Regions from separate parts of the Massilia sp. P1_C10 genome, predicted to be linked through region 1. Evidence: predicted binding sites of a transcription regulator. Region 1 holds the regulator's gene; each other region holds the start of a gene.
What was found. The regulator sigma-54, encoded in region 1, starts transcription at its own class of promoters, with help from an activator protein. The targets are predictions, from matches to a motif close to TGGCANGNAANCTGCTTT.

Region 1 (3,274 bases):
CTCCAGCCTGCCGATCCACCGCCGCGCGGTGCTCGGCCTGTCCTACCTGCCGCAGGAGGCCTCGGTGTTCCGCAAGCTGACGGTGGAGGACAACATCCGCGCCGTGCTCGAGCTGCAGAAGGTCGACGGCAAATCGCTGACCAAGGACCAGATCAACGAGCGCCTCGATACCTTGCTGGCCGACCTGCAGATCGAGAAGCTGCGCGAGAACCAGGCGATGTCGCTGTCGGGCGGCGAGCGGCGCCGCGTCGAGATCGCGCGCGCGCTGGCGACCAATCCGCGCTTCGTGCTGCTCGACGAGCCGTTCGCCGGCGTCGACCCGATCGCCGTGATCGAGATCCAGCGCATCGTGCGCTTCCTGAAGGAGCGCGGCATCGGCGTGCTGATCACCGACCATAACGTGCGCGAGACGCTCGGCATCTGCGATCGCGCGTATATTATCAATCAGGGTGCGGTGCTTGCTTCGGGACGTCCCGACGACATCATCGCGGACGAATCGGTGCGCCGCGTCTACCTGGGCGAACATTTCCGCATGTAAGCCATGAAACAGTCACTGCAACTACGGACTTCCCAACACCTCGCGCTGACGCCGCAGCTGCAGCAGTCGATCCGTCTGCTGCAGTTGTCCACGCTCGAGCTGCAACAGGAACTGACGCAGCTGCTGTCCGATAATCCGCTGCTCGAACGCCTCGACGACCCGCTCGACAACTCGGTGCGCCTGCTGGCCGATGGCGCCATCGGCACGCCGGCGTCGCCGGGCGAAGCGCCGTCCGAGCCGGGCGCGCAGGACGCGCCGCCGGGCGAGGGCAGCGGCGAGGCGCCCGGCGCCGGCGAAGGCGAGGGCGGGGGCGACGGCGAAACCCCCGAGGCGGCCGGCGGCGACAGCGAGGACTGGGGCGAGGCGGGCCGCAACAAGACCCCCGACGACGAGGATTCGCGGCCGCAGATCGAAGCGTCGGCGACCACCCTGCGCGATCATTTGATGGAGCAGATGCGCCTGGCCATGCTGGGCACGCGCGACCGCGCGCTGGTCGAACTGATGATCGACGCGCTCGACGACAACGGCTACCTGACCGAGTCGCTCGAAGAGATCCTCGAGCGCCTGCCGCCCGAGCTGGAACTCGACCTCGACGAACTGAAGACCGCGCTGTCGCTGCTGCAAAGCTTCGACCCGGCGGGCGTCGGCGCGCGCAACGCCTCCGAATGCCTGGCGCTGCAGATCAAACGCATGCCCGGCGTGCCGCTGGTCACGCGGCGCATGGCGCTCGACATCGTCTGCAAGCACCTGGCCTGGTTCGCCCAGCGCGATTTCAACAAGCTGAAAAAAGCCCTCGACTGCGACGACGAGGACCTGCGCGAGGCGCAGGCCGTGATCCGCAACTGCAATCCGCATCCGGGCGCGGCATTCGGCACCGGCGCCTCCGACTACGTGGTGCCGGACGTGATCGTGCGGCGCGCGAAGAACGGCTGGACCGTCTCGCTGAACCAGGAAGTGATGCCGCGCCTGCGCGTCAACAGCATGTACGCCAACCTGCTCAAGAACGGCAAGGGCGAAGGCCAGCTGGGCGCGCAGCTGCAGGAAGCGAAGTGGCTGATCAAGAATATGCGCCAGCGCTTCGATACGATCCTGCGCGTGGCGGAGGCGATTGTCGAGCGGCAACGGAACTTTTTCAGCCATGGCGCGGTTGCCATGCGTCCACTTGTGCTGCGCGAAATTGCTGATACACTGGGTCTACACGAGAGTACGATATCTCGTGTGACAACCCAAAAATACATGCTCACGCCGCATGGTATGTTTGAGTTGAAATACTTTTTTGGGAGCCACGTCGCCACCGAAGCAGGGGGAGAAGCATCCTCCACGGCGATACGGGCACTCATCGTGCAACTCACAGGAGCCGAAGACCCTAAAAACCCTTTATCAGACAGTAAGATCGCAGACATGCTGGGGGAACAGGGGATGGTTATTGCACGACGCACGGTCGCCAAGTACCGTGAAGCGCTCAAGATACCGCCAGTGGCCCTCCGTAAAAGTTTGTAGATCGACCTCACACGCTGTTCCTCTGCGCGTATGACGCACGAACAGGTAGCGACATCATCAAAGGAGTGTGTATGAATCTCACAATCAGTGGACATCATCTTGAAGTGACCCCAGCCATCCGTGAATACGTACAGAACAAACTGGAGCGAGTGAAGCGTCATTTCGATCAAGTGATCGACATCGCCGTGATCCTCACCGTCGATAATCTGACTGAAAAAGAAAAACGGCAAAAAGCCGAGATCAACTTGAGGCTGCCGGGTAAAACCGTGAATGTCGCCAGCCTGTCACACGACCTGTACGCTGCCATCGACAGCCTGATCGACAAGCTCGATCGACAAGTCATGAAATACAAATCCCAAGTGCAGGAGCACAACCACCAGGCCATCAAGCATCTGCAAGAGCCGGAGCTCCCCGCCGCCGCATAAGGCCGGCATCACCTGAAAGCGAGGGCGCCGTCGGCGCCCTTTTTGTATCTGGCGCCTGCGTTAAAATACGCCCTTTCCGACCACGATCCCGACCATGACCGACTTCGTCAAAACCCGCATCGCCAACCGCACCGGCATCATCACCCTGGACCGCCCGCGCACGCTCAACTCGCTGTCGCTGGAAATGATCCGCGCGCTGTCCGACGTGCTGCTGGCGTGGCGCGACGATCCCGCGGTGGACGCCGTGGTCCTGCGCAGCAGCACCGACAAGGCGCTGTGCGCCGGCGGCGACATCCGCTACTTCCACGACGTCGGCACCTTGCCGACGACCGGCGGCAGCGCCTCGCTGGAAGACTTCTTCACCGAGGAATACACGCTCAACCACCTGATCCACTTCTACCCGAAGCTGTATGTGGCGGTGATGGACGGCGTGGTGATGGGCGGCGGCCTTGGCATCTCCGAAGCGGGCCCGGACACCGGCCTGCGCGTGGTCACCGACGGCACCAAGCTGGCCATGCCCGAGGTGAACATCGGCCTGTTCCCGGATGTGGGCGGCAGCTACTTCCTGGCGCGCGCGCCGGGCAAGCTTGGCCTGTACCTTGGCCTGACCGGCCTGACCGTGCGCGCCGCCGATGCGCTGTACGCCGGCCTGGCCGACACCTTCGTGCCGCAGGCGCAGATGCCCGCGCTGGCGCAGCTGATCGAAGAGACGCCAGGCGCGGAGCTGCGCGCGGCGATTACGCAGTTTGCCGCGCCGTTTTCGGCAGGCGTCGGCACGCTCGAAACGGAGCGCGCGTCGATCGACCGCCAC
Region 2 (3,274 bases), on a different contig from region 1:
GCCCGCCAGCGCGACCAGTTCCACGGTGCGCCGCTGGCCCGGCTCGAAGCGCACCGCGGTGCCGGCGGCGATGTTCAGCCGCATCCCGAGCGCATCGGCGCGCTCGAACAGCAGCGCCGTGTTGACCTCGTAGAAGTGGAAGTGCGAGCCGACCTGGATCGGCCGGTCGCCGCTGTTCGCCACCAACAGCGTGCGCGTGTCGCGGCCCATGTTGATCTCGATGTCGCCCGGCTCGAGCCGGTATTCGCCCGGTATCATGGCGCTCCTCAGGGAATCGGATTGTGAACGGTCACGAGCTTGCTGCCGTCCGGGAAAGTGGCTTCGACCTGGATGTCGGGGATCATTTCGGCGATGCCCTCCATGACGTCGGCGCGCGTCAGGATCGTCGCGCCCTCGGACATCAGCTGCGCCACGCTCTTGCCGTCGCGCGCGCCTTCCATGATGGCCGCGCTGATCAGTGCCACCGCCTCCGGGTAATTGAGCTTCAGGCCGCGCGCCAGGCGCCGTTCGGCCAGCAGGCCGGCGGTGAAGATCAGCAGCTTGTCTTTTTCGCGCGGGGTCAGGTCCATGTCGGCTCCGGGTCAGGTGTTCCAGATGCGCGGCAGCGGCGCCTCGCATCCGAGCAGATGCGGGCGCAGCGACTGCCAGACTTTGATCAGTGCGTGGCGCGCCGCTTCGCTGTCGTCGCCAAGCCAGCGCGCAACCAGCACCGACTTCATTTGGGTCAGCCCCAGCGCCGGATCGAGCGCGCGCATCGATGCGAGCAGCGTTGCCGGCACTGGCGATCCGACGCCAATCAAGGTTGCGCACACCGTCGCGCCACCAAGTCCAAAACGGCTGGCCAATGCCGCCGGCCCGATCGCGCCCTGCTCCCACCACACCAGTTTTCCGGCGCTGCGGATCTGCGTGCGCTGGCGCAGCGCGCCGTGAGAAAACGACTCGCCCGATGCGCGCCGGCCGAAGCAGAGGATTTCGCTGCCGATGTAACACGCGCCGGCTTCCAGCGCGACCTCGTGGTCCAGCACCACGTCGGCGCCGTCGAACAGGATGGTCTCCTGCGGCATCCACTCGAATGCGGCGCCGGAGCCGGCCGCGATCTTCACGTCCTGGCGCGACACCTTGCCGTTGGCCCGATACCATTTGGCCGCGCCGGGCGTGGTGATAAAGGCGTGGGCGCCGGCACCGGCTTCCGCGTCGACCGACAGGCAATCGCCGCCGACCACGCCGCCGGGCGGGTGGATCACGATGGCGTGACAGATTGCGGGGCCTTCCGGGTACAGCGGTTTCTGCACGCGCAACGGGCCGCTGTGCGCGCGCTCGACGAGACGCGTGACGCCGTCATCGCCGGCGAAGCGAAGCCGCAGCGAGGCGCGCCAGGCGGTGGATCCAACGGTAGGTGAGCAGTCGCGCATTCCTATACCTGAGCAGGATGCATGCCAGCAAAATGCACCAAAATGGTGCATTGTCTACAACTTTTCGAAATCAATCGACCGAGATTTGGAGCGGAACAGTTATCGCCGCCCCAGATCGGCGCGCGACGTCGTCAGGACTGGCAGAAGCGCAGGCGGTTGCCGGACGGGTCGTCGATCTGCATCACCGTGCCCCAGTCCTGCTGCTGGAGGCCGGGCCGCGCATGGCGATAGTGCCTGGCATTGAGTTCGGCGTGCAGCGCGGCGATGTCGTCGATGCGGATGAACACCGCTGCGCCGGGCGCCGCATCGCCGAAGTGCTCGGAGATGTGCAGCACCAGGCCGGACCGCTCGATCTCCATGTACAGCGGCGTGTCCGGCTCGAACCGGTGTTCCCAGTTCACCTTGAAGCCCATGAAGTCGATGTAGAACTCGCGCGTGTGCTGCTCCGAGAAGCTGCGCAGCACCGGGATGCCCGGCTCGAGCTTCATTTCAGATGCTTGCGGCGGACAATCCGCATCCAGAAGGCCCCTTCGAAGATCATGCCGAGAATAAGGAATACGGGCGCAGCCGGACTGCCCTGCGAGTAGAACAGGATCGCGGCCAGCAGGCAGGCGATGGTGATCAGGTGGCGCATGGCGTAGATTCTCCGTCGGTTGTGTACCCGCCAACGATGCCACAAGAGCAGCGTGCTGTCACGCTTTTCCCGCCAGCTCGTCCCAGGCCATCGCGGTGCTCAGGTAGATCTTTCCGTTCAGCCGCGCCAGCAGGTCGCTGGCGTTCAGGCGGTCCATCACCGGCCCCTTGACTTCGGCCAGGTGCAGGCCGATGCCGCGGTGGCGCAGCATCTGGTTCAGCTCCGTCAGGCCGAACAGGGCCGAGGTGTCGATCGCGTTCACCGCCGACAGCACCAGCACCAGGTCGCGCGTGGCCGGGCGCGCCGCCAGTTCTTCCTCGATGCGCTGGTTGACCGCTTCGACGTTACCGAAGAACAGGCCGGCGTCGATCCGCAGCAGCAGCACGTTGGGCGCGGTGCCGCCGCTGTGGCGCTCGATATTGCGGAAATGCTCGGTGCCGGCGATCCGCCCCAGCACCGCGATGTGCGGCCGGCTGGCGCGCCAGATCAGGGTCCCCATCGACAGCACCACGCCGATCACCACGCCCGCCTCGACACCCATTGCCAGCACGCCGGCGGCGGTGGCGACCAGCGCAAGCGCGTCGCCGCGGTCGTAGCGCAGCGCCATGCGCAAGGTGTCCAGCTCCAGCATCCCGAGCACCGCGACGATGATGGTGGCCGCCAGCGTCGGCAGCGGCAGCAGCGCCAGCCAGCCGGTAGGCGCCACCAGCGCGATGGCCAGCAGCGCCGCCGTGATGACGCTCGCCAGAGGCGTGTTGGCGCCGGCCGAGAAATTGACCGCGGAGCGCGACATGCTGCCGGTGACCGGGAAGCCGCCCGACAGCGCGCTGCCGATGTTGGCCGCGCCCAGTCCGATCAGCTCGAAATTACTGTGCAGCTTTTCCTGCCGCTTCAGGGCCAGCGCCTGCGCCGCCGACATGCTGATCAGGAAAATCATGAAGCCGATCAGCAGCGCCGGCTGCAGCAAAGGGCGCCAGTGGGCGCTGGAGATGGCCAGGTTCAGTCCCGGCAAGCCGGCCGGCACGGCGCCGGTGGTGCGCACGTCCAGGTGCAGCCACGCCGTCAGCACGGTGGCGCCGACGACGACGAACATCGGCGCCAGCCGCGCGCCGATGTCGGCGGCCGTCGCATTCAGTCCGAGCGTGCGCAGAATCCGCGCCAGCCAGGTGCGCGCCAGCAGCAGCAAGACGAGCGAGGCGCCGCCCAGCATCACGCTGTGCGCATGGAA
Region 3 (3,274 bases), on a different contig from region 1:
GCGCTGAAGGACCGCATGGCCAAGGCCGGCTCGAAGACCCTGCTGCTGGGTCCTAACTGCCCCGGCCTGATCACCCCGGACGAAATCAAGATCGGCATCATGCCGGGCCACATCCACAAAAAGGGCCGCATCGGCGTCGTGTCGCGCTCGGGCACCCTGACCTATGAAGCAGTCGGCCAGCTGACCGCGCTGGGCCTGGGCCAGTCGTCGGCAGTCGGCATCGGCGGCGACCCGATCAACGGTCTGAAGCACATCGACATCATGAAGATGTTCAACGACGATCCGGATACCGACGCGGTCATCATGATCGGCGAAATCGGCGGTCCTGACGAAGCCAACGCTGCTTACTGGATCAAGGACAACATGAAGAAGCCGGTGGTTTGCTTCATCGCCGGCGTCACCGCGCCACCGGGCAAGCGCATGGGCCACGCCGGCGCGCTGATCTCGGGCGGCGCCGACACCGCGCAAGCGAAGCTGGACATCATGGCCGAGTGCGGTATCAAGGCGACCAAGAATCCATCGGAAATGGCGCGCCTGCTGAAAGCCATGCTGTAAGGGTTTTGCTGCCGGGATAGCATTCCCGGCGCCAGACTAGGTAGAATACATGGGGAGCGGAAACGCTCCCCATGTGCGTTTACAGTCCAGGCGGAGGCGGCAATGTCGAAATTGATCATCTCGCGCGACCAGCAGGTGGTGCGGCAAGTCGAGCTGAGCGAGCGGCGCCTGACCATCGGGCGCCATCCGGACAACGACATCGTCATCGCCAACGGCGCCGTCAGCGCGCGCCATGCCGCGATCACCCGCCGCGGCGACGAGGTGGTGCTGGAAGACCTGGGCAGCAGCAATGGCACTTTCGTCAACGGCCAGCGTGTCGCCCAGGCGGTGCTGGCGCCGGGCGACCGGGCCGCCATCGCCACCTACGACGTGCAATTCGTCGGCGCGGAGGCGCCGGCCGAAGCGGCGCCGCTCGGCTGCATCGAGATCCTCAACGGCGCCAGCGCCGGCAAGACCCTGTCGCTGCTTAAGCCGCTGACCACGCTGGGCAGTCCCGGCGTGCTGGTGGTGGTGATCAGCCGCCATGCCGATGCTTACTATATAGCGCAGGTGAAGGGCGACGCGGTTGCCCGCATAAATGAGGACATCGTCACGCCGGCGCCGCGCATGCTGCGCGACGGCGACGTGCTCGAGCTGACCGGCACGCGCATGCGCTTCGCCGCCAAAGCCTGCTGAATTCCGTCAGCCGACCGCTCAAATGACAATTTACGGCGGGCAACTGACAGGAATTGTCAGTCGGATCGACAAAAAACGTCGGATTCACCCCTATTTCATAGAATAAAGATAACGAAAGGCATCTATTTCGGGCTGGCACGGCTATTGCTCTATACCAAGTCAGTAGCACGACACACACAACAACCCACCCGAAGGAGTTTTAAAATGAAATCGATGAAAATGGTTAAGAAGGCACAAGCTGGTTTCACCCTGATCGAATTGATGATCGTCGTGGCAATTATCGGTATCCTGGCAGCAGTCGCAATCCCTGCTTACAGCGACTACACCGTCAAGGCAAAAATCGGTAACGCCCTTTCGTCGGCTGGCCCGCTCAAAACTGCGGTTGCACTGTGCGCACAGGAAAGCGGCTCCGTCACGGGTTGCGGCAACGTCAGCCCGATCGTTACGGTCCCAACCTTTACCGCCACCAAGGAAGTTACCGGCGCGACTGTAACGGACGGCGTGATCGTTCTGACTCTGGCTAACGTCGGCAGCAACCTGACCGGCAAGACCATTACGATGCGCCCAACCCTGGGTACTTCGTCGATGACCTGGGCTAACGAAACCAACATCACCACCTCCGACAATGCCGCAGCTCTGGCAGCCATCACCAAGAACAACATCGGTTCCTAACAACGTACCGCAAGCATGAAAGCCGCCTCCGGGCGGCTTTTTTCCGTTTCCGACCTCTGGGTGGCAGCGATGAATCAAGTTGAACATGCAGTGCGCAGCGACGGCCTCGGATCGCTTGTCTGGCATCGCGCGCGCTCGCTTCCGGCGACGATGGTGGTATGCGTCGGCATGGCGGCGACCCTGGCGCTGGCCGACGGACATGACCAGCAGCGCATGTGGCAGCTCGCGATTTTCGCCGTCCTCGCGCCCTTGCTGTTACTGCGCGGCGGGCTGTCAGGCTTGCTGGCCGGCGCGACCCAGCGCGCCCTGCGCTGGTCGCTGGCCGGTTTCTTCTTGTGCGGCGCCGTTTCCTGCCTGCTCGCTTTTTCATTGCGCCGCGCCGCGCTCGAAGAAGCCATGTTGCTGATGCTGCTGCTGGTCTCGATCGGCATGGCGCGCGAAATCGCACGTGACCGCAAGGCTGGCGTGATGTTCGTGCTGCTCGCCTGCGCGGCCGCTGCTGCAGTGTATGCGTTGAAGGTCAGTGTGCAATATCTCGCCGCGTTGGCGAATCATCTCCAGCCGGATTTTTTCACCGTCACGCCCGGGTTCAGCAACTACCGCTTTTTCAACCACGTGCAGACCGTCGCGTTGCCGCTGCTTGTCTTACTGTGCCTGCTGGTCAAATCGCGATCCGCGCGTTACGGCGCCTGCGCGCTTGCGTCCGTCTGGTGGGGGCTGTTGTTCCTGACGGCAGGGCGCGGCACCATGGTCGGGATCGCGGCAGCTTGCCTCGCCGTCCTGGTCTTGCGCCGCAAACATGGCTTCGCTTTCTGCAGGATGCTGGGGCTGACCGCGTGTGGTGGACTCGCCGTCTACGCATTGCTTTCCACGGTATTGCCGACGCTTGCCGGACTCGATCCGATGGGTGTGATGAGCGGCCTGGCCCAGCGCTCCGCGGCCGATCCCACTTCCCTGCGCTTGCCGCTGTGGACGCGCGGACTCGAATTAATTGCCGCGCATCCCTTATTCGGCGTCGGGCCGATGCACTACGGCCACTATGCGATCGACCTACAGAATGGCGCCCATCCGCATGACTGGCTGATCCAGTTCGGCGCCGAATGGGGCATCTTCGGGCTGGTATTTTTGTGCGGCGCGATCGGTTTTGCCATTCGCGCCTTAATGCGTACCGCGCCGCTGTTGGCGGCCGGCGACAGCGACGATCAGCAAATGCTGGCAGCGTGGATTGCGATCGGCGCGGCCATTCTGGTCGACGGGCTGGTGTCCGGCCTGTTCGTCATGCCGATGAGTCAGTTGTGGATTGCGCTGTATCTGGGATGCGCCGCCGGGTGGACGATGTCGTTCCAGCGCGCGCCGGCCGGCGAGGCGGGCG

Region 2: AC1D02_RS10075 (urease accessory protein UreD) is a predicted target of sigma-54. The motif match lies at 1,422-1,439, and genes of this name have one in related genera.
Region 3: AC1D02_RS20770 (pilin) is a predicted target of sigma-54. The motif match lies at 1,364-1,381, and genes of this name have one in related genera.

What each region holds. Positions count from the first base shown of each region.
Region 1 is NZ_JBFUAC010000008.1:154,799-158,072, reverse strand. Features, by position in the region: gene lptB (LPS export ABC transporter ATP-binding protein) at 1-538, shown strand, start outside; gene AC1D02_RS17645 (RNA polymerase factor sigma-54) at 542-2,038, shown strand; gene hpf (ribosome hibernation-promoting factor, HPF/YfiA family) at 2,110-2,463, shown strand; gene AC1D02_RS17635 (enoyl-CoA hydratase/isomerase family protein) at 2,558-3,274, shown strand, end outside.
Region 2 is NZ_JBFUAC010000004.1:15,798-19,071, reverse strand. Features, by position in the region: gene AC1D02_RS10085 (urease subunit beta) at 1-258, opposite strand, end outside; gene ureA (urease subunit gamma) at 267-569, opposite strand; gene AC1D02_RS10075 (urease accessory protein UreD) at 582-1,412, opposite strand; gene AC1D02_RS10070 (glyoxalase superfamily protein) at 1,544-1,900, opposite strand; gene AC1D02_RS10065 (hypothetical protein) at 1,897-2,046, opposite strand; gene AC1D02_RS10060 (SulP family inorganic anion transporter) at 2,105-3,274, opposite strand, start outside.
Region 3 is NZ_JBFUAC010000012.1:52,980-56,253, reverse strand. Features, by position in the region: gene sucD (succinate--CoA ligase subunit alpha) at 1-555, shown strand, start outside; gene AC1D02_RS20775 (FHA domain-containing protein) at 658-1,230, shown strand; gene AC1D02_RS20770 (pilin) at 1,435-1,902, shown strand; gene AC1D02_RS20765 (O-antigen ligase family protein) at 1,918-3,274, shown strand, end outside.